Linked DNA regions of Pseudoduganella dura. The protein of the gene in region 3 interacts with the protein of the main gene of each other region in a pairwise test. Links are inferred from orthologs where the notes say so. Each region holds a gene or a part of one and is shown on either strand. Other genes may lie near its edges.

Evidence for each region.
Region 1: the proteins of recO (region 3) and recR interact in binary tests that used the Escherichia coli proteins (3 or more experiments, as listed by UniProt). The link is inferred for Pseudoduganella dura from one-to-one orthologs.
Region 2: the proteins of recO (region 3) and ssb interact in binary tests that used the Escherichia coli proteins (3 or more experiments, as listed by UniProt). The link is inferred for Pseudoduganella dura from one-to-one orthologs.

The regions. Positions count from the first base shown.
Region 1 is NZ_WNWM01000002.1:1,167,844-1,174,857, forward strand. Bases 3,420-6,170 are described here. They hold recR (recombination mediator RecR), read right to left. Parts: upstream 5,215-6,170; coding sequence 4,624-5,214; downstream 3,420-4,623. Other genes in these bases: GJV26_RS05330 (putative bifunctional diguanylate cyclase/phosphodiesterase), read left to right, coding at 3,420-4,488; GJV26_RS05340 (YciI family protein), read right to left, coding at 5,261-5,560; GJV26_RS05345 (YbaB/EbfC family nucleoid-associated protein), read right to left, coding at 5,580-5,906; dnaX (DNA polymerase III subunit gamma/tau), read right to left, coding at 6,024-6,170. Also shown: GJV26_RS05325 (response regulator), read left to right, coding at 1-2,337; more of GJV26_RS05330, read left to right, coding at 2,398-3,419; more of dnaX, read right to left, coding at 6,171-7,014. UniProt on the Escherichia coli protein: May play a role in DNA repair. It seems to be involved in an RecBC-independent recombinational process of DNA repair. It may act with RecF and RecO.
Region 2 is NZ_WNWM01000002.1:3,366,078-3,373,315, reverse strand. What follows is about bases 2,532-5,506. They hold ssb (single-stranded DNA-binding protein), read right to left. Parts: upstream 4,281-5,506; coding sequence 3,783-4,280; downstream 2,532-3,782. Other genes in these bases: uvrA (excinuclease ABC subunit UvrA), read left to right, coding at 4,672-5,506; GJV26_RS14765 (alkene reductase), read left to right, coding at 2,532-3,166. Also shown: GJV26_RS14775 (FAD binding domain-containing protein), read left to right, coding at 1-1,064; GJV26_RS14770 (LysR family transcriptional regulator), read right to left, coding at 1,033-1,959; more of GJV26_RS14765, read left to right, coding at 2,069-2,531; more of uvrA, read left to right, coding at 5,507-7,238. UniProt on the Escherichia coli protein: Plays an important role in DNA replication, recombination and repair. Binds to ssDNA and to an array of partner proteins to recruit them to their sites of action during DNA metabolism. Acts as a sliding platform that migrates on DNA via reptation.
Region 3 is NZ_WNWM01000002.1:5,244,509-5,251,720, reverse strand. The notes cover bases 1-2,949. They hold recO (DNA repair protein RecO), read right to left. Parts: upstream 1,948-2,949; coding sequence 1,054-1,947; downstream 1-1,053. Other genes in these bases: rnc (ribonuclease III), read right to left, coding at 2,921-2,949; era (GTPase Era), read right to left, coding at 2,006-2,908; pdxJ (pyridoxine 5'-phosphate synthase), read right to left, coding at 282-1,040; acpS (holo-ACP synthase), read right to left, coding at 1-285. In the rest of the region: more of rnc, read right to left, coding at 2,950-3,709; GJV26_RS23035 (DUF4845 domain-containing protein), read right to left, coding at 3,735-4,157; lepB (signal peptidase I), read right to left, coding at 4,197-5,117; lepA (translation elongation factor 4), read right to left, coding at 5,114-6,907; GJV26_RS23020 (glutaredoxin family protein), read right to left, coding at 7,145-7,212. UniProt on the Escherichia coli protein: Involved in DNA repair and RecF pathway recombination.

The DNA.
Region 1 (7,014 bases), 4.1 Mb from region 3 along the record:
CTGATCGCGGCCGCGCAGCGCGTGTCGTCCACCCAGGTGTATGCACAGGTGCAGCACCAGCGCAGCGACGAGCTGGGCGTGCTGATCGACAGCTTCAATGAAATGCTGGCCCAGATCGAACAGCGCGATACCAAGCTGGCGCAATACCGCGACCAGCTGGAACGCCAGGTGGGCGTGCGTACCGAGCAGCTGGAGAAAGCCAAGAACGCGGCGGAGGCGGCCAGCCAGGCCAAGAGCGCGTTCCTGGCCAACATGAGCCACGAGATCCGCACGCCGATGAACGGCGTGCTGGGCATGACGGAACTGCTGCTGGCCACCGAGCTTACCGAGCAGCAGCGCCACTACACCAGCATGGTGAAGCGCTCCGGCGATCACCTGCTGGTCATCATCAACGACATTCTCGACTTTTCAAAGGTCGAGGCGGGCAAACTGACCGTGGAATACATCCATTTCAATTTCCGTGAACTGCTCGACGACATCGATTACGTGTTTACGCCGCAGGCGCAGGCCAAGGGCCTGGAACTGGACTTCGCGATCGCGCACGATATCCCGGTGGCCGTGATCGGCGACCCGAACCGGCTGCGCCAGGTGATCGTCAACCTGCTGGGCAATGCCATCAAGTTCACCGACGCCGGCCGCATCATGGTGCGGATTGCCGTCATCAACGAGGATGCGCAAGCTGTGGGGCTGCGCTTCGAGGTGCACGACACCGGCATCGGCGTGTCGCGCGAGGCCCGTACCCGCATCTTCGATTCGTTCTCGCAGGCCGATGGCTCCACCACCCGCAAGCACGGCGGCACCGGCCTCGGGCTGGCGATCTCGAAGCAGCTCGTGGAGCTGATGGGCGGCGCGATCGGCATCGACAACGCGCCGATGCGCGGCTCGATTTTCTGGTTCACCGTGCGTTTCGACAAGCGCCGCGTGGATGCCGACGATGCATCGTTCAACCAGAAGACCACCAAGGGTCTGCGCGCGCTCGTGGTCGACGCCGATGCCGGTTCGCGCACCGCGCTGGAAGGCTTGCTGGCGCGCTGGCACCTGAAATGCGACAGCGCCGAAAGCGCCGACGAATGCCTGGACATGCAGCGCGCCGCGATCGCCTGCGGCCAGCCCTACGACGTGGCGCTGCTGGACATGGACCTGCCGCAGATCGGCGGCCTGGTGCTGGCATCCGACATCAAGGCCGACCCGGCGCTGGCGGCGGTGCGGCTGCTGCTGTTGTCGACCGAACGCAACGCCGCCGACACCGTGCAGCGCCGCGAGGCCGGCGTGGCTTTCCAGCTGATCAAGCCGGCGCGCGAAAGCGACCTGTACGACTGCATCGTCACGCCGCTGCGCGCCAGCGAAGGGGTGCGCACCGCTTCACATGCTCACCTGCACGCTCACCTGCATGCCCAGCCGCATGCATCGCAGCAGCTGTTGCCGTCCCGGCGCCTGGCACCCGGCCGGGAGGCGCCGCACCGCCACAAGGTGCTGCTGGCCGAGGACAATCCGGTCAACGTGGAAGTGGCCTGCGCGATGCTGGAAAACCTGGGCCTCGAGGTGACGCGCGTCGGCAACGGCGAAGAAGCGCTGGCCGCCGTGAAGGCCGATGAGTTCGACCTGGTGCTGATGGACTGCCAGATGCCGGTCATGGACGGCATGGCGGCCACCGCCGAGATCCGCCGCCACGAACAGCAGCACGGTCATCAGCGCGGCCTGCCGGTCATCGCGATCACCGCCAACGCACTGCAGGGCGACCGCGAGACCTGCCTGGCGGCGGGCATGGACGACTACCTGTCGAAACCGTTCACGCAGGCGATGCTGTGCGAAACGCTGGCACGCTGGGTTGCGCTGCCGCGCGCCGCGCTGCTGCACCATGGCGACGTGCGCAAGGCCGCGCAGGCAGCCGGATTCGCCGGCGCGGCGCCGGTTGCCCCGGCCGCCACCGGCGCCACCGCGCCGCCGCGGCCTGACGGCGCCGGCGCCGCCAGGCCCGCCGACGGCTCGATCAACCGCCGCGCGCTGGAGGCGATCCGCGCCCTCAACGCGGACAAGGGCGAAATCCTGCTGCAACGGGTGCTGCACGCCTTCATCGATGACACGCCGCGGCGCCTGGCATCGCTGCACGACGCGATCGCCGCCGGCAATGCCGGATCGATCCGCAAGGCTGCCCACAGCCTCAAATCCTCGAGCGCCAATGTCGGCGCCGATACACTGGCCCAGCTGAGCAAGGACATGGAACAGCTGGGCCGCACCGACACCACCGGCGGCGCCGCCGTCCTGCTCGCCGCGATGGAGCAGGAGTTCTCGGCGGTGCGTGACACGCTCTCTTCCATGTTCGCCAAGGAGACCTAGAATGGCTGTGCCCCTCACCCCCGACGCGGTACCGTGCTGGTGGCGGACGACGATCCCGTCATGCGCCTCGTGATGCTGGAAATGCTGGCCCAGGTGGGTCTGGATGCGGTCGAAGCCGAAGACGGCGAACAGGCCGTGGCCTGCTTCGACCGGATGGTGCCGGACCTCGTGCTGCTCGACGTGGAAATGCCGCGGATGGACGGCTTCGACGTGTGCCGCGAGATCCGCGCCCGCGAGCAGGCGCGCGGCCTCATGACCAGCGTGCCGATCGTGATGGTGACCGGCGGCGACGACCTGGAAGCGGTCACGCAGGCCTACGAGGCCGGCGCCACCGACTTCGTCTCGAAGCCGATCAACTGGCCGATCCTCGGCCACCGCGTGCTGTACGTGCTGCGCGCCAGCGACGCGATCGCCCGCCTGCGGATCGCCGATGCGCACAACCGTGCCGTGCTCGCGGCGATCCCGGATACCTTCTTCCGCATGAGCCCCGATGGCGTCTACCTCGACTACGAACAGGGCCACGATCCCGGCGCCGTGTTCGCGCAGCAGCAGTGCGTGGGCCGGCATGTGCGCGACGTGCTGCCGCGCCCGATCGCCGACCGCCTGCTCGACCAGTTGCAGACAGTGCTGGACACGCAGGCGATCCGCTCGGTCGATTACGCGCTGGAGCGCGACGACATGGTGCACCACTTCGAGGCCCGCCTGGTCAGCACCGGTGCCGGCGAGGTACTCGGGCTGGTGCGCGATATCAGCGAGCGCAAGCGCACGGAGGAACAGATCCGGCGCCTGGCGTACTGCGACAGCCTGACCGGTATTCCGAACCGGCAGGCGTTCCTCGAGATGCTGGAACGGGAACTGGTGCGCTCGCGCCAGCACGGCCGCAAGTTCGCGATCCTGTTCATGGACCTCGATTCGTTCAAGCGCATCAACGATACGCTGGGCCACAACGTGGGCGACCTGCTGCTCAAGGTGGTGTCGGAGCGGCTGCACGAAACCATCCGCCCCGGCGACGTGGTGGCGCATCCGGGGATCGGCGACGTGCCGCCGCGGGGCGGGCCGGAACGGCGCGGCAACAACCTGGCCAGACTGGGCGGGGACGAATTCACGATCCTGATCCCCGACCTGGACCGCGCGGAAGATGCGCTGAACGTGGCCCACCGCGTGAAGGATGCGATGCGCCGGCCGTTCCACCTGGACGGACACGAGATCTTCGTCACCGCCAGCATCGGCATTTCGCTGTACCCCGAGGACGGCGACGATTCCTCTTCGCTGCTGAAGTACGCGGACACGGCGATGTACCACGCAAAGAACTGCGGCAAGAATAACGCCAAGCTGTACAGTTCCGCGCTGACCACGCAGATCATGAGCCACGTGAAGCTGGAGATCGGGCTGCGCAAGGCACTGCAGAACAACGAGCTGTACCTGCAGTACCAGCCGCAGATCGACGTGCCCAGCGCGCGGCTGGTGGGCGTGGAAGCACTGTTGCGGTGGCGGCACCCGGAGCACGGCATGATTTCACCGGACGATTTCATTCCGCTGGCCGAGGAAACGGGCCTGATCGTGCCGATCGGGGCCTGGGTGCTGCGCACCGCCTGCATGCAGGCGCGCGCCTGGCACGACGAATGCGGCCGCGCCGTGCGCGTGGCGGTGAACCTGTCGGCGCGGCAGTTCAAGGACGAGAACCTGGCGCAGACGGTGCTCGCGGTGCTGGAGGAAACGGGCCTCGACCCGCGCCTGCTGGAACTGGAACTGACCGAGGGCACGCTGATGGACGACGCGCAGGCCACGCTGGCCACGCTGGAACAGTTGCGGGCGATCGGCGTCTACCTGTCGATCGACGATTTCGGCACCGGCTACTCGTCGATGAATTACCTGAAGCGCTTCAATGTGCGCGCGCTGAAGATCGACAGGAGCTTCATCAGCGGCCTGCCGCAGGATTCCGAGAACGCGGCGATCACGCGCGCGATCATCGCGATGGCGCACGGACTGAAACTGGCCGTGGTGGCCGAAGGCGTGGAAACCGACGAACAGCTGCTGTTGCTGAAGCAGTTCGGCTGCGACATGGCGCAGGGTTACCTGCTGGGACAGCCGTCGACGGAAGAGGTGATCGGGGAGATGCTGATGAACACCGCGGCAACGGCAACGCGGTGAAGAGGTCCGGTGCCTGGATGGAGGGATGGCTTGCAAGCCATCACGGCTAAAAATCAGGGACGGACCCTGTTTTTCAGGAAATTTCCTGAAAAACAGGGCCCGTCCCGATTATTTTGCCTCTGGTTCCTGATTGCGTCAGGTACTGCGCCGGTCCAGCATCGCCCGCGCGATCGTGCCGGCATCCACGTATTCGAGCTCGCCGCCCACCGGCACGCCGCGGGCGAGCCGGCTGACCTGCAGGCCGCGCGCCTTCAGCATCTCGCTGATGTAATGCGCGGTGGCTTCGCCCTCGTTGGTGAAGTTGGTGGCCAGCACCACTTCGGCCACGACACCGTCGGCGGCGCGGGCGAGCAGTTTTTCCAGGTGGATGTCCTTCGGGCCGATGCCGTCCAGCGGCGACAGGCGGCCCATCAGCACGAAGTACAGGCCCTTGTATGTGAGCGTCTGCTCGATCATCACCTGGTCGGCCGGCGTTTCGACAACGCACAGCAGGCGGTGATCGCGCGCCTCGTCGGCGCACATGTCGCACACCTCCGCTTCGGTGAAGGTATTGCACAGCGCGCAGTGGTTGACCGATTCCACGGCCTGGTACAGCGCGCGCGACAGCATCGCCGCCCCTTCGCGGTCATGCTGCAGCAGGTGGAACGCCATGCGCTGCGCCGATTTCGGACCCACGCCCGGCAAGCGGCGCAACGCCTCCGTGAGGAACTCCAGCGATTTCGCCATGCTTCAATAGACCATTCTCGGGTTCGTCATCGATCGGGCCGCGCCGTCAGGCCTGGCGGTCGGGCAGGAAGGTTTCCAGGCCGTCCGCCGCCATCGTTGGCACGAATTCGATGATCGCATAGCTGGCCGCGCCGGCCTGCCGGAACGGGTCGAGTTCGATCACCGCCTCCACATCCGCGCGGCTGTCGGCGTTGGCGATGATGATGCCGCCGGTGCGCGGCACCATCCGGCCCGACATCACGAACGTGCCGTTCGCATACTGCTGCCGCAGGAACGCGCGGTGCGCGGCGAGCAGAGCGTCGATTTCCTCGTTGGGCTTCAGGTAGGTCAGCGTGACGATGAACATGGCGCGCCCGGTGCCAGCGTCAGAACGGCATCTTGAAGCCGGCCGGCAGGTTCATGCCGGAGGTCAGGCCGCTCATTTTCTCGGCGGCGGTGGCTTCGGCCTTGCGCACGGCGTCGTTGAAGGCGGCGGCGACCAGGTCTTCCAGCATGTCCTTGTCGTCGGCCAGCAGCGACGGGTCGATCGACACGCGCTTGACATCGTTCTTGCAGGTCATCACGACCTTCACCAGGCCGGCGCCGGACTGGCCTTCCACTTCGATCAGGGCCAGCGATTCCTGCGCCTTCTTCATGTTGTCCTGCATTGCTTGCGCCTGTTTCATCAGGCCGGCGATCTGGTTCTTCATCATGATGGTTTTCTCCGTATCGGTTGAAATGATTGGTGGGCTGGCTTCAATGATCCGCTTCAGTGATCCGCTTCAGTGAGCCGCCTGTCAGGCTGCCTGTGTTGTTGTCGGGTGAACCGCTCAGTGAGCCGGCGTGACGGGTGCCACGATCGAGCCGGGCACGACGAAGGCGCCGAATTCGCGCACCAGCGCCTGCACGAACGGATCGCCGTTGACCGTGTCCTCGGCCTGGCGCTGGCACGCTTCGCGGTGCACCTGCTGCTCGGCGGACGTGGTGTACCACACCGGACCGAGCTCCGTTTCGACGCGCACCACGCGATCGAAACGCTCGGCCAGCGCGGCCGTCAGTTTTTCCACGTTCGGCGGCGTGCGCCATGTGTCGATCGGGCAGCGCAGGCGGAACACGGCGGCGTTGCCGTCGATCGTGCAGTCGATCAGTTCGGACTGGGCGGCCAGCTGCTGCGCCACGCCGCGCAGCGGCAGGTGCGCGGCCAGCAGCGGCCAGTTGCCGTCCCACGCCAGTGCGGGAACGGGTGTGATCACGTAGGCATACGGTGCCTGTGCCGGCACTGGCTGGCGGGCAGCCGCCGGCGCGGGCTGGGGGGCAACGGCCGGTGCAGGCTGGGCGCCAACCGTGGGCGCCTGGGCGCGCGCATCGGCACGATACTGCGAAGCCGGTGCTTCGGCGCGCGCATTGTCGCGATACGGTGCCGGCGGCGCGCTCGCGGATGGAGACGCCATGGCGCTGTCGTCCGAGAATTCCGTCACCCACGGCGGCAGGTCGTCGTCCTGCTGCCGCGGCGGCGCCTGGCGCGCCTGCGGCTGCACCGCCGGCGGCGCTTCGAGCACGGCGGCTTCGCCTTGCGCCTGCGCGTCTTCCCATGGCGCGGGCCTGGCCTGCGCGGCAGTGTGCGGCAAAGGCGGCGACACCGGCGACGACGCCGGTTCGGCTTCCGGCGTGCCGATCTTCATCGGCGGTCGGGCCCCGGTGCGTGCCGCGGTGGCCGCGCGGGACGCCTCGAGCGCGGCATTGATCGCCGCGCGCGCCGTGCTTACGGGGCCGGCCGGGCGCACCGGCGCGGCGGCCGCGGGTGCCGGCCGGGCCGGGGCC
Region 2 (7,238 bases), 1.9 Mb from region 3 along the record:
GCGAAGGATGGGACGTGGAAGTCTTCGAGCGCTCGCCTTCGGACCTGTCCGGCCGCGGCGGCGGGCTGGTGCTGCAGGGCGACATGCTGCGTGCCCTTCACCAGGCCGATATCGGCTGGCACGGCACACCTGGTGTAACGACGGTCGACCGCATCTTCCTCGACCAGGACGACAACGTGATCCGGCGGCTGCACATGCCGCAGACGCAGACCTCGTGGAATGCGCTATACGGCGTGCTGTGGGATGCCCAGCCGGCAGTGCACGCCGGTCTAGCATTGACGGTATACGAACAGCGGTCCGACATGGTGATCGCGCAACTGACGGATGGACGGGAAGTGCGTGCCGATCTGCTGGTTGGCGCCGACGGCGCCCGCTCGAAGGTGCGCAGGCAGATGTTCCCCGATCTCCTGCCGCGCTATGCGGGCTACGTGGCGTGGCGCGGCTTAATTCCGGAAACGGAACTGCCGGAAGCGTTGCGGGACCGGCTCGACCACACGTTCGTGTTCCAGGAAGGGGAGCGGCACATGTTCCTTACCTATCCCGTACCGGGCACGGACGGCGCCACCGGCTTTGGCCAACGGCGCTGGAACTGGGTATGGTACCGCCCGGTGGCTGCCGGCGCGATGCTCCATGCCATCCTGACCGACAGGGATGGCCAGCGACACGAGGCATCGCTGCCGCCCGGCGCCATGACGCGCGAAACGGCGCATGGATTACGCGCGGAAGCAGGCTCCATCCTGGCGCCTTCGCTGCGGGCGCTGGTCGAGGCGACTGCGCAGCCGTTCGTCCAGGCGATCGTCGATTTGCAGGCACCGGTATTGCGGGATGGGCGCGTGCTGCTTCTGGGCGACGCCGCGGCCGTCATCCGGCCGCATACCGCCAGCGGTACCGGCAAGGCGGCGGCGGATGCGATGGCGTTGGCCCATGCGCTGCGCGAGGGTTACTCAGACAGCCGGCTGGGCGCCTGGGAACGCGTGCGCCTGGCGGCGGCCCGCGAGCTGGGGCAGTGGGGTGTGGAACTCGGCGCCGGCATCATGGGCAGCCGATCCCACACGAATCCTTGAGACGCTCGGCGATGAAGTCAACGAATGCCCGCACCTTGCCGGAGCCGCGCCGGCTCGGCTGGTAGACGGCGAACACGCCCACGTCCATCGGGCCCGGGTTGCTCTCGAAGTCCGCCAGCAAGGCGGCCAGCCTGCCGTCCTCCACATCCGCGCTGACCAGCCAGTCGGGCAGCAGCGCGACGCCCGCGCCATCGAGCGCCGCCTGGCGCAGCACGTCCGAACTGTTGGCAATGAGCCTGCCCCGCACCGCGATCTCGAGGGTCTCGCCATCCTTCAGGAAGCGCCATCCCGGTCGGCGCAACAGGCTGGTGTACGCGAAGCGAAGGCATTCGTGCCGGAGCAGGTCCGCGGGCACTTGCGGGGTGCCACAGCGTTCGAGATAGGCAGGACTGGCGCATACGATGCGCCGGTGGCCGGCGAGCGGCCTGGCCACCAGGTCCGGCTGGCTGTTCGCGGCGCCGATGCGGATCGCCACGTCGATCGCCTCTCCCACCATGTCCGACAGCGCGTCGGACACCATCAGTTCCAGTTCCAGCCGCGGATGGCGTAGCTGGAGCTCGGCTAGGTGCGGCGCGATGTACAGCCGGGTAAAGGCGACCGGCGCGCTCACCCTCAGCAGTCCTTGCGGCCCCGAGTGTGCAGAACCCGCGGCGGCGTCGGCCTCTTCGAGGCTGGCCAGGATGGCCTGCGCCCTCACGAAATATTCGGTGCCGGCCTCGGTCAGCGTGACCTGGCGCGTCGACCGGTTCAGCAACGGAGCGCCCAGCCGCGCCTCGAGGCCGTCAACGAGGCGCGCGACCGTGGACGGTACCAGCCCGAGCAGCCTGCCCGCGGCGGAAAAGCCGCTGCTCGTGGCAACGGCGCAGAAGGCATTAAGTTCCGAAAAGCGGTCCATCGATTCCTTTGCGAATTGGGCAAAGCCCCTTTGCGGCCGGGATGGATTATCACCACCCCGTGCTGCGGCTACGATGCCTCATCGACAGCAGACACCAAAGGAGCAAACCATGAAAGCCATTTTGCAACCCGCGATGCTCGGCGGCCTCGCCCTTGGCAACCGCGTCGCCATGGCGCCGGTGACGCGCAGCCGTGCGGGCAGGGACGGGGTACCCGATGACCTCGCCGCACAATACTATCAACAACGCGCATCGGCCGGCCTCCTCATTTCGGAGGCCACCAATGTCTCCACCATGTCGGCGGCGTTCGAGCTGGCGCCGGGCATCTACACACCGGAACAGGTGGCAGGATGGCGGCGCGTCGCGGCGGCCGTTCACCGGGATGGTGGCAAGCTGTTTATGCAACTGTGGCACAGCGGGCGCGTCAGCTCTTATGCCCTGCTCGGCGGCGCGGCGCCACTGTCGCCATCGGGCGTCAACGACGACCTGCACCTGCTGCAGGTGTACGGCATGCTGCGCAACGGCCAGTACACGCGCATCGCTGCCTCGCCGTCGCGCGCCATGGAGCGGGAAGAGATCTTCAGTGCCGTCCGCGCATTCGGCATCGGGGCAGCCAACGCGCTCGATACGGGGCTCGATGGCGTGGAGATCCACGCGGCCAACGGCTACCTGCCGCAGCAGTTCCTGTCGTCTCTTGTGAACCGGCGCACCGACGACTTCGGCGGCGGCGTCGAGAACCGCGCAAGGTTCCTGCGTCTGGTGATCGAGTCGGTGATGCTGTCGTTCCCTGCCTCGCGCATCGGCGTGCGCATCTCGCCGTTCGCGTTGTACAACAATGCCGGCGACCCTGCGCTGGCCGATACCTATGGCTACCTGCTGCGCATGCTCGAAGAGTACGGGGTCGGCTACGTCCACGCGGCCGACACGAATGCCTGGGGCGGCGTGCCGGACATGGATGAACTACTGTCGCTTGTCCGCGCAAACTACGGCGGCTTCGTGATCGCCAACGGTGGCTTGAGCCCCGAGGCGGCCGACGGGCTGATTCGCGACGGCCGGGCGGATATGGTGTCTTTCGGCCGGCAATTCATCGCCAACCCCGACCTGGTGCGCCGCATCGCGCAGGGCGGACCCTACAACGAGCCCGATCCGTTCACGTTCTATGGCGGGGGTTCCCGAGGCTATGTGGACTATCCGGCGCTTGCCGCGTGAAGCGTTATGGCGATGGGGTGCTTGATTGGTCATGCGGGGGCTCACCCGGCGTGCCCCAGGTCGTCGTAGCTATTGCCCGTGGCCACGGACGGCAAGCTGGAATGCTATCTCTGTACTACTTTCAGGGCGCCCCGCTATCCTCAGCGATGCGCCGATCGGGTCGGGGCGCTCGCGCATGCCAGCGATGACTGCTTTGGGTAGCACCGCGCGCAGAGCGCTTTCGAGCAGGTATCTGTTGGCCCCAGCGTGGATTGCGCGCAATGACGGCACGTCACCGGCCAGCGGCTAGCAGTTATGGGCATCTGCGCCACTACGGAGCGGGCGTGTAGAGCAAGAACTCAATCACGTGAGCGGCGCCGGCGAGCCTTGTACACCGCAACAAGAGTAGCGAGCACGTCAAGGCGCCCCTGCTCGGGGCACCTACTTCCGGCGTCCCTGAGCGAATCGATTTCTTCCAAAGCTGTTTGATGGCCGCGAGCCCTACAGACTGGGGGAGCTTGTTCAGAAGATGGCCTTGCCACGATATACCTTACCAAGCAGAAAAATTGTAAAAAAGAAAACGCCCTCCAAATCAAAGACTTGGAGGGCGTTGTTTACGACTACTACCTATTGGGTCTTAGAAGGGAATATCGTCATCCATATCCGAGAAGTTCGGTGCCGGCTTCGGTGCCGGGCGTGGTGCCGGCGCGGCGGCCTGCTGCGGACGCGGTGCCGGGCGGCTCGGCGGCGCATCGTAGCCACCCATGTCGTCACCGCCACCCATCGCGTCGCCCGCGCCACCGCGGCCGCCGAGCATCTGCATTTCCTGCGCGACGATGTCGGTTGCGTATTTTTCAACGCCATCCTTGTCGGTGTACTTGCGGGTCTGCAGGCGGCCCTCGACGTAGACGGACGAACCTTTCTTCAGGTACTGGCCAACGATCTCGGCCAGGCGGCCGAAGAACGAGATGCGATGCCACTCGGTGATTTCCTTCTGTTCGCCGGTGTTACGGTCCTTCGACTTGAAGGAAGTGGCCACGGCAATGTTCGCGATGGCATCGCCGCTCGGCATGTAGCGGATTTCCGGGTCGCGGCCCAGGTTGCCGACGATAATGACTTTATTGACAGATGCCATGTAGTACTCCTGCGTAGATTTTTACCAAACGAACATTATAAGACGGACACGTTACCATGCGATGGACGAATTTCGCATGGCATGCGTGCTGTTGTGTACACGCCGGGCTCACACTATGCACCACACCGCACACGGTATGTACAAGCGTGCGAGCAGCAGATTTTGAATACTGGTATTATATACAGTATTTGCCGGCCACGGCTCGTTCTTGTCCTGACTTGATCAAAACTGTCACGAGACCTTGAAATCGAATCGAACGCCAGCATTGTGGCTAACTTGGGTCTCCGGAAAGCCGCCCCCGCCCCTTGCCATCGTGGCATGAAGCGGGAGCGGGCGATCGCTCCAGGCTGGCCGTCCCTGTCGTTTCCTCGCATTCAAGGCACATACATTCATGGAAGAAATCCGCATTCGCGGCGCGCGTACGCACAACCTGAAGAACATCAACCTCGACCTGCCCCGCAACAAGCTGATCGTGATCACCGGGTTGTCCGGGTCCGGCAAGTCGTCGCTGGCGTTCGATACGCTGTACGCCGAAGGCCAGCGCCGCTACGTCGAATCGCTGTCGGCGTATGCGCGCCAGTTCCTGCAGCTGATGGAAAAGCCGGACGTGGACCTGATCGAAGGCCTGTCGCCGGCCATCTCGATCGAGCAGAAGGCCACGTCGCACAACCCGCGCTCCACTGTCGGCACCGTGACGGAAATCCACGATTACCTGCGCCTGCTGTATGCCCGCGTGGGCACGCCGTACTGCATCAACCACCCGGACCATGCGCTGTCGGCGCAATCGGTGTCGCAGATGGTCGATGCCGTGCTGGCCATGCCGGAAGGCACCAAGCTGATGATCATGGCGCCCGTGGTGGCCAACCGCAAGGGCGAGCACGTGGACCTGTTCGAGCAGATGCAGGCGCATGGCTTCGTGCGCTTCCGCGTGCAGAGCGGCACGCACGAGGCGAAGATCTACGAAGTGGACGATTTGCCGAAGCTGAAGAAAACGGAAAAGCACACGATCGACGTGGTCATCGACCGTGTGAAAGTGAATCCGGAGATCAAGCAGCGCCTGGCGGAAAGCTTCGAGACGGCGCTGCGCCTGGCCGACGGCCGCGCGGTGGCCTACGACATGGATGCCGGCACCGAACACGTGTACTCGAACAAGTTCGCCTGCACCAGCTGCGGCTATTCGCTGCAGGAGCTGGAGCCGCGGCTGTTCTCGTTCAATAACCCGATGGGCGCCTGCCCGGAATGCGATGGCCTGGGCCATATCGAGTTCTTCGATCCGAAGCGCATCGTGGCGTTCCCGAACCTGTCGCTCGCCTCCGGCGCCGTGAAAGGCTGGGACCGCCGCAACCAGTTCTACTTCTCGATGCTGCAGAGCCTGGCGACGCATTACGGTTTCGACCTCGATGCGCCGTTCGAGAAATTGTCCAACACCGCGCAGAACGCCGTGCTGCACGGTTCCGGCAACAAATCGATCCCGTTCTCGTACGTGAACGAGCGCGGCCGCGCGGTCGTCAAGGAGCACGCGTTCGAAGGCGTGGTCAACAACCTGTCGCGCCGTTACCGCGAAACCGACTCGATGGCCGTCAAGGAAGAACTGGCCAAGTTCATCAATGAGAAAAAGTGCCCCACCTGCGAAGGCGCGCGCCTGCGCGTGGAAGCGCGCCACGTGAAAGTGGGCACCGGCAAGCAGGAAAAGGCGATCTACGAGATCGCCGAGAAGCCGCTGCGCGACACGCTGTCGTTCTTCGAGCAGCTGAAGCTGAAGGGCGCCAAGCGCGACATCGCCGACCGTATCGTCAAGGAAATCATCTCGCGCCTCTCGTTCCTGAACAACGTGGGCCTGGATTACCTGTCGCTGGACCGTTCTGCCGACACGCTGTCCGGCGGCGAGGCGCAGCGTATCCGCCTGGCCTCGCAGATCGGTTCCGGCCTGACGGGCGTGATGTACGTGCTCGACGAACCGTCGATCGGCCTGCACCAGCGCGACAACGACCGCCTGATCGAAACGCTGAAGCACCTGCGCGACATCGGCAACAGCGTGCTGGTGGTGGAGCATGACGAGGATGCGATCCGCACCGCCGACTACATCGTCGACATGGGCAAGGGTGCCGGCGTGCACGGCGGCGACGTGATCGCGTCCGGTTCGCTGAAGGATATCCTGAAGAACAAGGAATCGCTGACGGCGCAGTACCTGAACGGCACCATGCGCATCGAGGTGCCGAAGAAGCGCCATGTGGCGGACCCGAACCGCCAGCTGGTGATCACCGGCGCCAAGGGCAACAACCTGAAGAACCAGACCCTGTCGGTGCCGGTCGGCCTGCTCACGTGCGTGACCGGCGTTTCCGGTTCCGGCAAATCGACGCTGGTGAACGATACGCTGTATCCGGCCCTGTCGCGCCACCTGTACGGTTCGCAGACGGAGCCGGCGGAACACGAGTCGATCAGCGGCCTGGAACATTTCGACAAGGTGATTTCCGTCGACCAGGCGCCGATCGGCCGCACGCCGCGCTCCAATCCCGCCACGTACACGGGCCTGTTCACGCCGATCCGCGACCTGTTCTCCACGGTGCCGACAGCGAAGGAACGGGGCTACAGCGCCGGCCGCTTCTCGTTCAACGTGAAGGGCGGCCGCTGCGAGGCGTGCCAGGGCGACGGTGTGCTGAAGGTGGAAATGCACTTCCTGCCGGACGTGTACGTGCCGTGCGACGTGTGCCACGGCAAGCGCTACAACCGCGAAACGCTCGAAGTCCACTACAAGGGCAAGAACATCACCCAGGTGCTGGACATGACGGTGGAAGACGCGCACGAGTTCTTCAAGCCCGTGCCGACCATCGCGCGCAAGCTGCACACGCTGCTGGACGTGGGCCTGGGCTACATCAAGCTGGGGCAGAGTGCCACCACGCTGTCGGGCGGCGAGGCGCAGCGCGTGAAACTGTCGCTGGAACTGTCCAAGCGCGATAC
Region 3 (7,212 bases):
GCAGACGATGCACGGCGCACCCAGCGCATCGTTCACCAGCTGCGCCGCGGGCCACGTCATCGGCGGGCGCAGGCCCAGGCCCAGCGCCTTCGAGAACGCTTCCTTGGCGGCGAAGCGCGTCGCCACGTAGCGTACGCCCCGTGTCGCGTTGCGGGCGCTGCGTTCGCGGAACACCTCCAGCTCCTCGGGACCGAGCACGCGGCGCGCAAAGCGTTCGCCCTGGCGCGCGAGCGCTTCGCCGATGCGGGGAACCTTGCAGATGTCGGTGCCGATCCCGTGGATCATCGGGCTCCCAGGCGCGTGGAGACCATGATCGCCTTCATCTCGCGCACCGCGTTTTCCCAGCCGACGAACACCGAGTGCGCGACGATCGCGTGGCCGATGTTGAGCTCCTCGATCTGCGGGATCGCGGCAATCGCCTGCACGTTCGTGTAATGCAGGCCGTGGCCGGCATTGACTTTCAGACCGCGCTGCACGCCCCAGCGCACGCCCGCCCTGACGCGCTCGAGCTCCTTCAGCTGCTCCTCGCCTTCGGCATCGGCATAGGCGCCGGTGTGCAGCTCGATGACGGGCGCGCCCACATCGGCCGCGGCCTGGATCTGCGCCTCGTCGGCATCGATGAACAGGCTCACGCGGATGTTCTCGCCCTGCAGCTGCTTCACTGCGGCGGCCACTTCCTTGTGGAAGCGCACCACGTCCAGCCCGCCCTCGGTGGTGATCTCGGTGCGCTTTTCCGGCACCAGGCACACGTCGGCCGGCTTGATACGGCAGGCGAAGTCGATCATCTCCGGCGTGACGGCCGCTTCCAGGTTCATCCGTGTGATGAGCTGCGGCGCCAGAGCCATCACGTCCGCGTCGCGGATGTGGCGGCGGTCTTCGCGCAGGTGCAGCGTGATGCAGTCGGCGCCGGCCTGTTCGGCCAGCAGCGCCGCGCGGATCGGGTCGGGGTACTTGGTGCCGCGCGCGTTGCGCAGCGTGGCCACGTGGTCGATGTTGACGCCCAGGTCGATCATCGTGCCGGAAGGGTGCAGGAAGCTCATGGTCTCTTTGTTTTTACAGTTGCATCAGGTCGATCAAAATCTGGCGCGTGTTCAGCGGCGCCCCGTTCAGCTGGTGGGCCAGCAGGAAACGCATCAGCTGCTTGCTCTGCGCCTGCGTGGCCGGGTCCGTGTAATCCTCGCGCGCCATGTCGAGCAGGGTCTTGCCGGCCACGCGCGGCGCGGTATCGTCATCGCCGGCGGGGCGCGGGCCCCGGTCGGGATCGACCACGTACGCGATGCCGGGCTTGACCTTGCCCCGCGTGTCGGCGCAGCGGGTGAGATCGGAGGCTACCCCGGTCTCCTTAAGTAAGGCCGTTTCGAATTTTCGCAAGACGATCGGCGGCGGTTCGTTGTGGGCCAGCTGGTTCAGCGTGGACACGTAATGGTCGAACAGCTTCGGGTGCGCATCGTCGCGCGCCAGCAGTTTCACGAGCAGCTCGTTCAGGTAGAAGCCGCACAGCAGCGCCGTCTTTTCCAGCGGCAGCAGGCCGCCCACCCAGTCGGCGTCGGTCAGCGTGCGCAGCTCGTTCTTGCCGGTCCAGCCGGCGGACACCGGCTGGAAGGTCTGCAGCACGCCGCGCAGCTGCGAGTGCGGGCGCTTGGCCCCTTTCGCGATCAGCGCAACACGGCCGAAGTCGCGCGTCAGCAACTCGACGATCAGGCTGGTTTCCTTGTACGGGTAACTGTGGAGCACGAAGGCCGGCTGGGCGGTCACGCGCGTGCCCACCGTGCGGGGCGCGGTGCGCTTGCGTGTTTGCTGCGGGGGACGTACGGCCGGTGCTGTCTGCAGCAGGTAGGAGACCGCGTTGTCGCGGACTTCCACGACCGGGTTTTCCGGCGATGCAGTGGCATCCACCGGCTCGGCGGTAGCGGTATCGGCAGCGCTTACGGCCGAGTCCGTGTCCATGGCATCGACTGCCGTATCGGACTCGGACCCGGCCGTAGGGGCGCCTGTACGCATGGCGTTATTCGTAGCCGTAAGCGCGCAGGCCGGCTTCGTTGTCGGCCCAGCCGGATTTCACCTTGACCCAGATCTCCAGGTAGACCGGGCCGCCGAACAGCTTTTCCATGTCGAGGCGGGCCTGGGTGGAGACTTCCTTCAGCCGGGCGCCCTTGTTGCCGATGATCATGGACTTGTGGCCGTCGCGTTCGACGAGGATCGCGGCGAAGATGCGCCGCAGGTTGCCCTCCTGCTCGAACTTCTCGATCAGCACGGTGCTCGTATACGGCAGTTCGTCGCCGACAAAGCGGAACAGTTTTTCGCGCACGATTTCCGAGGCGAGGAATTTCTCGCTGCGGTCGGTGATGTCGTCTTCGCCGAACACCGGGGGGTTTTCCGGCAGCAGGCGCTTGATTTCGTTCTGCAGGCCGTCCAGCTGGAAGCGCAGCTTGGCCGATACGGGCACCACGGCCGCGAAGTCGAACTTGCTTGCCACCTGCTGCGCGAACGGCAGCAGCACGGCCTTGTCCTTCACGCGGTCCGACTTGTTAATCACCAGCACCACCGGGATATCCTTCGGCAGCAGGTCGATCACCTGCTGGTCGGCGGCGCCGAAGGTGCCGGCTTCGACCAGGTACAGGATCACGTCCGACGAATCGAGCGTGCCTGTGACGGTCTTGTTCAGCGTCTTGTTCAGCGCGTTCGAGTGGCGGGTCTGGAAACCCGGCGTGTCGACGTAGATGAACTGCGCATCGGCCAGTGTCTGGATGCCGGTGATGCGGTGGCGCGTGGTCTGCGCCTTGCGCGACGTGATGCTGACCTTGGCGCCGATCAGCGTGTTCATCAACGTCGACTTGCCCACGTTGGGGCGGCCGACAATGGCGATGTAGCCGCAGCGGAATCCTGCGGGCGTGGTGGCGTCAGTCATGATGGTTCTCGGTTATTTGTTGACGAGCTTTTTTTCCGCCGGCTCGTCGCCCTGGACGGTGGCGATACCCGCCAGCTTCAGCTGTGCGGCGCGCGGTTTGCTCTTGCGCGCGGCGGCGGGCGCTTTCTGCGCGGCCTGTTCGGCCACTTCCAGCGCCAGCTTGGCGGCCGCCTGTTCGCCGGCACGGCGGCTGCCGCCCCGGCCGTAGACCTGGATGCCCAGCTTGGGCACCAGGCACTCGATCTCGAATTCCTGGCTGTGCGCGGCGCCGTGCGTGGCGACCACGTTGTACAGCGGCAGGGATATCTTCTTGCTTTGCAGGAATTCCTGCAGCAGGGTCTTGGCGTCCTTGCCCAGCGTGCGGGGGTCGACGGTGTCCAGGATCGGGATATAGAACGCGCGGATCACCTTTGCCGCGGCATCGAAGCCGGCATCGAGGAAGATCGCGCCCAGCAGCGCTTCGAGCGTGTCCGCCAGGATCGACGGCCGGCGGAACCCGCCCGATTTCAGTTCGCCCTCGCCCAGCCGCAGGAACTGGGAAAGTTCCAGCTTCTGGGCGATCTCGAACAGCGATTGCTGCTTGACCAGGTTGGCGCGCAGCCGCGACAGGTCGCCCTCGTCGATCTGCAGGTAGCGGTCGTACAGGATCGACGCCACCGCGCAGTTCAGGATCGAATCGCCCAGGAATTCCAGGCGTTCGTTATGCAAACTGCTGTGGCTGCGATGCGTCAGGGCCTGCTGCAGTAACCCAGCGTCCCGGAACGTGTGGCCCAGCTTCGTTTGCAATAACTGTAGATTCATCTTCCTGTCTGTCCTGTCTTTCGTGTCACTCGGCACGGGCGGGGGTGGCACCGCCCTTGGCGGTCGAGCCGCTGTATTCGAGCAGCACGCTGGCCGGCCCGGCCAGGTGGATTTTCTTGTCGTAGGCGAACGAGACTTCGGTTTCACCGTTGACCCGCTCGATCGTGAGGTCTCGGCCGCTGATCGAGCTGATGTAGTTTACCTCGGCGCTGCGGTCGAACGAGGCCCGGATCTCCTGCGGCGTGCCGCCGGCGGCCCTGGCCTTGGCGATCGCCGCGCTGACCGACCGGTATTCCGAATACGTGGGCAGGATCTTCATCGCCAGCACGCCAGCCAGGCCGGCCAGCGCCAGCACGACGACCAGGCCCGTCAGCGAAATACCGCCTTGACGCAGTGCGCCTTGACGCAGTGCGCCTTGCCGCAGTGCAAAATTGGCCCGTCCACGCATCGCTGCTCCCCGCTCGATCACTGTATCTCGGTCACTGTATTACTGGATGCCGCCGATACGGCGCGGGTTGGACAGGTTCATCCACACCGCCACCGCCTTGCCGACGACGTTCTTGTCCGGCACGAAGCCCCAGTACCGGCTGTCCGCGCTGTTGTCGCGGTTGTCGCCCATCATGAAGTAGTTGCCAGCCGGCACGGTGCAGGTAAAGCCGTCGTACGTATAGGTGCACGCCTCCTTGCCCGGGAATTCGCGCACGTCGGACAGGTTCAGCGTCGGCGCGCGGTCGTCGTTCAGGATGCGGTGCTCGACGCCGGACAGGTTTTCCTTGAATTGCTTCTTGTAATTCAGGGTTTCGTCGTCCAGGTAATCGTCCTGCGGCGCGTAGGCGATCGGCTTGCCGTTCACGGTCAGGCGCTTGTTTTCATAAGTGATCTTATCACCCGGCACGCCAACGACGCGCTTGATGTAATCCTGGCTCATGTCCTTCGGGTACTTGAACACCATCACGTCGCCGCGCTGCGGATCGTTCAGCTGGATGATCTTCTGGTTGACGATCGGCAGGCGAATGCCGTACGTGAACTTGTTCACCAGGATCAGGTCGCCCACCAGAAGGGTCGGCACCATCGACGACGACGGGATCTTGAACGGCTCGAACAGGAACGAGCGCAGCACGAACACCAGCGCGATCACCGGGAAGAAGCTGCCGGAATACTCGATCCAGGTCGGCTGCCTGAGCAGCGCCTGCTCGATCTGCGCGCGGCTCTGCGTATTGCTGTCGACCTTGATGCCGTCGGCGGTCAGCTTCGCGGTGCGCGAGTCGTAATCGGCCAGCGCCCGGTCGGCGGCGATCCGGCGCTGTTTCGCCAGATAGAACACGTCCAGGACCCAGATGATCCCGGTCACCACCATCAGCACAAACAGGATCAGCGCAAAATTGCCGAGGATGCTTTGCAATGTCATTTTTCGTCCACTTGGAGAATTGCCAGGAATGCTTCCTGCGGGATTTCAACGGAGCCGACCTGCTTCATGCGTTTCTTGCCGGCCTTCTGCTTTTCGAGCAGTTTCTTTTTCCGCGAGATGTCGCCGCCGTAGCACTTGGCCAGCACGTTCTTGCGCAACGCCTTCACGTTTTCACGCGAGATGATGTTGGAGCCGATCGCGGCCTGGATCGCCACGTCGAACATCTGGCGCGGGATCAGTTCGCGCATCTTCGCCGCCACCTGGCGGCCGCGGTACGGCGCATTGGCGCGGTGCACGATGATGGCCAGCGCATCGACCTTCTCGCTGTTGATCAGCATGTCGACCTTAACCACGTCGGCCGAGCGGTATTCCTTGAACTCGTAATCCATCGACGCATAGCCGCGCGAGGTGGACTTGAGCTTGTCGAAGAAGTCCAGCACGATCTCGGCCATCGGCATCTCGTACACCAGCTTCACCTGGCGGCCGTGGTAGGCCATGTCCAGCTGGACGCCGCGCTTGCCGATGCACAGCGTGATCACCGACCCGACATACTCCTGCGGCATGTACAGGTTGACGGTGACGATCGGCTCGCGCACATCGTTGATGTGCGACGGGTCCGGCATGCGCGATGGATTGTCCACCTTCAGGATGGAACCGTCGCGCTGCTCGACCTCGTACACCACCGTGGGCGCCGTGGTGATCAGGTCCATGTCGAACTCGCGTTCCAGGCGTTCCTGCACGATTTCCATGTGCAGCAGGCCCAGGAAGCCGCAGCGGAAGCCGAAGCCCAGCGCCTGCGACACTTCCGGCTCGTACATCAGCGCGGCATCGTTCAGCTTGAGCTTTTCCAGCGAGTCGCGCAGCGCGTCGTACTGGTTCGCTTCGACCGGGAACAGGCCGGCGAACACCTGCGGCTGCACTTCCTTGAAGCCGGGCAGCGGCTCGGGCGCCGGCTTGGCCGCGTGCGTGATCGTGTCGCCCACGCGGGCGACCTTCAGTTCCTTGATGCCGGCGATCACGAAGCCCACCTGGCCGGCCGACAGCGTCGGCAACGACACGGAACGCGGCGAGAAAATGCCGATGTCTTCCACCAGCTGCACCGAATCGGTGGCCATCAGGCGGATCTTTTCCTTCGGCTTCATGGTGCCGTTGACCACGCGCACCAGCATGACGACGCCCACGTAGGCGTCGTACCACGAGTCGATGATGAGCGCCTGCAGCGGCGCATCCGGGTCGCCCTTCGGCGGCGGCACCTTGGCGATGATCGATTCCAGCACATCCTCGACGCCCAGGCCGGTCTTGGCCGAGCAATGCACGGCGTCGCCGGCCTCGATGCCGATCACGTCCTCGATCTCGGCGATCGCGGACGGCGGATCGGCGTTCGGCAGGTCGATCTTGTTCAGCACCGGCACCACCTCGACGCCGAGGTCCAGCGCCGTGTAGCAGTTCGCCACCGTCTGCGCCTCGACGCCCTGCGAGGCGTCGACGACCAGCAGCGCGCCTTCGCAGGCCGACAGCGAGCGCGAGACTTCGTACGAGAAGTCGACGTGGCCCGGCGTGTCGATCAGGTTCAGGTTGTAGATTTCACCATTGCGCGCCTTGTATTTCAGCGCCGCCGTCTGGGCCTTGATGGTAATGCCGCGCTCGCGTTCGAGGTCCATCGAATCGAGCACCTGGGATTCCATCTCGCGGTCCGACAGGCCGCCGCACAGCTGGATGATGCGGTCCGCCAGCGTGGACTTGCCATGGTCGATGTGGGCGATGATGGAGAAATTGCGAATGTTGTTCATTGAATTAAAACGGCGTTGAGGCTGCAAATACGCGGCCAAATACAAAAAAGCGCTCTGGGCGGGAAGCCCTGCCGAGCGCTTTCTAGAAACGTGCAAGGAAAAACCCCTAGCATTTTACCGGATTTCAGAGGGGAAAGCCGGAAATCCGACGTGGCGGCTGCGCGATGGGGCGCCGGGCCCGTTTATGGGGCCGGCTTGGCGAGCCAGCCTATCGAGCCCGCTTGTCGAGCTTGAATCTCAGGCCAGCTCCCCGGGCCGGTTGCGCAGCGCGGCCAATACCTTCTGCTCGTCGAGAAAATAGTGGC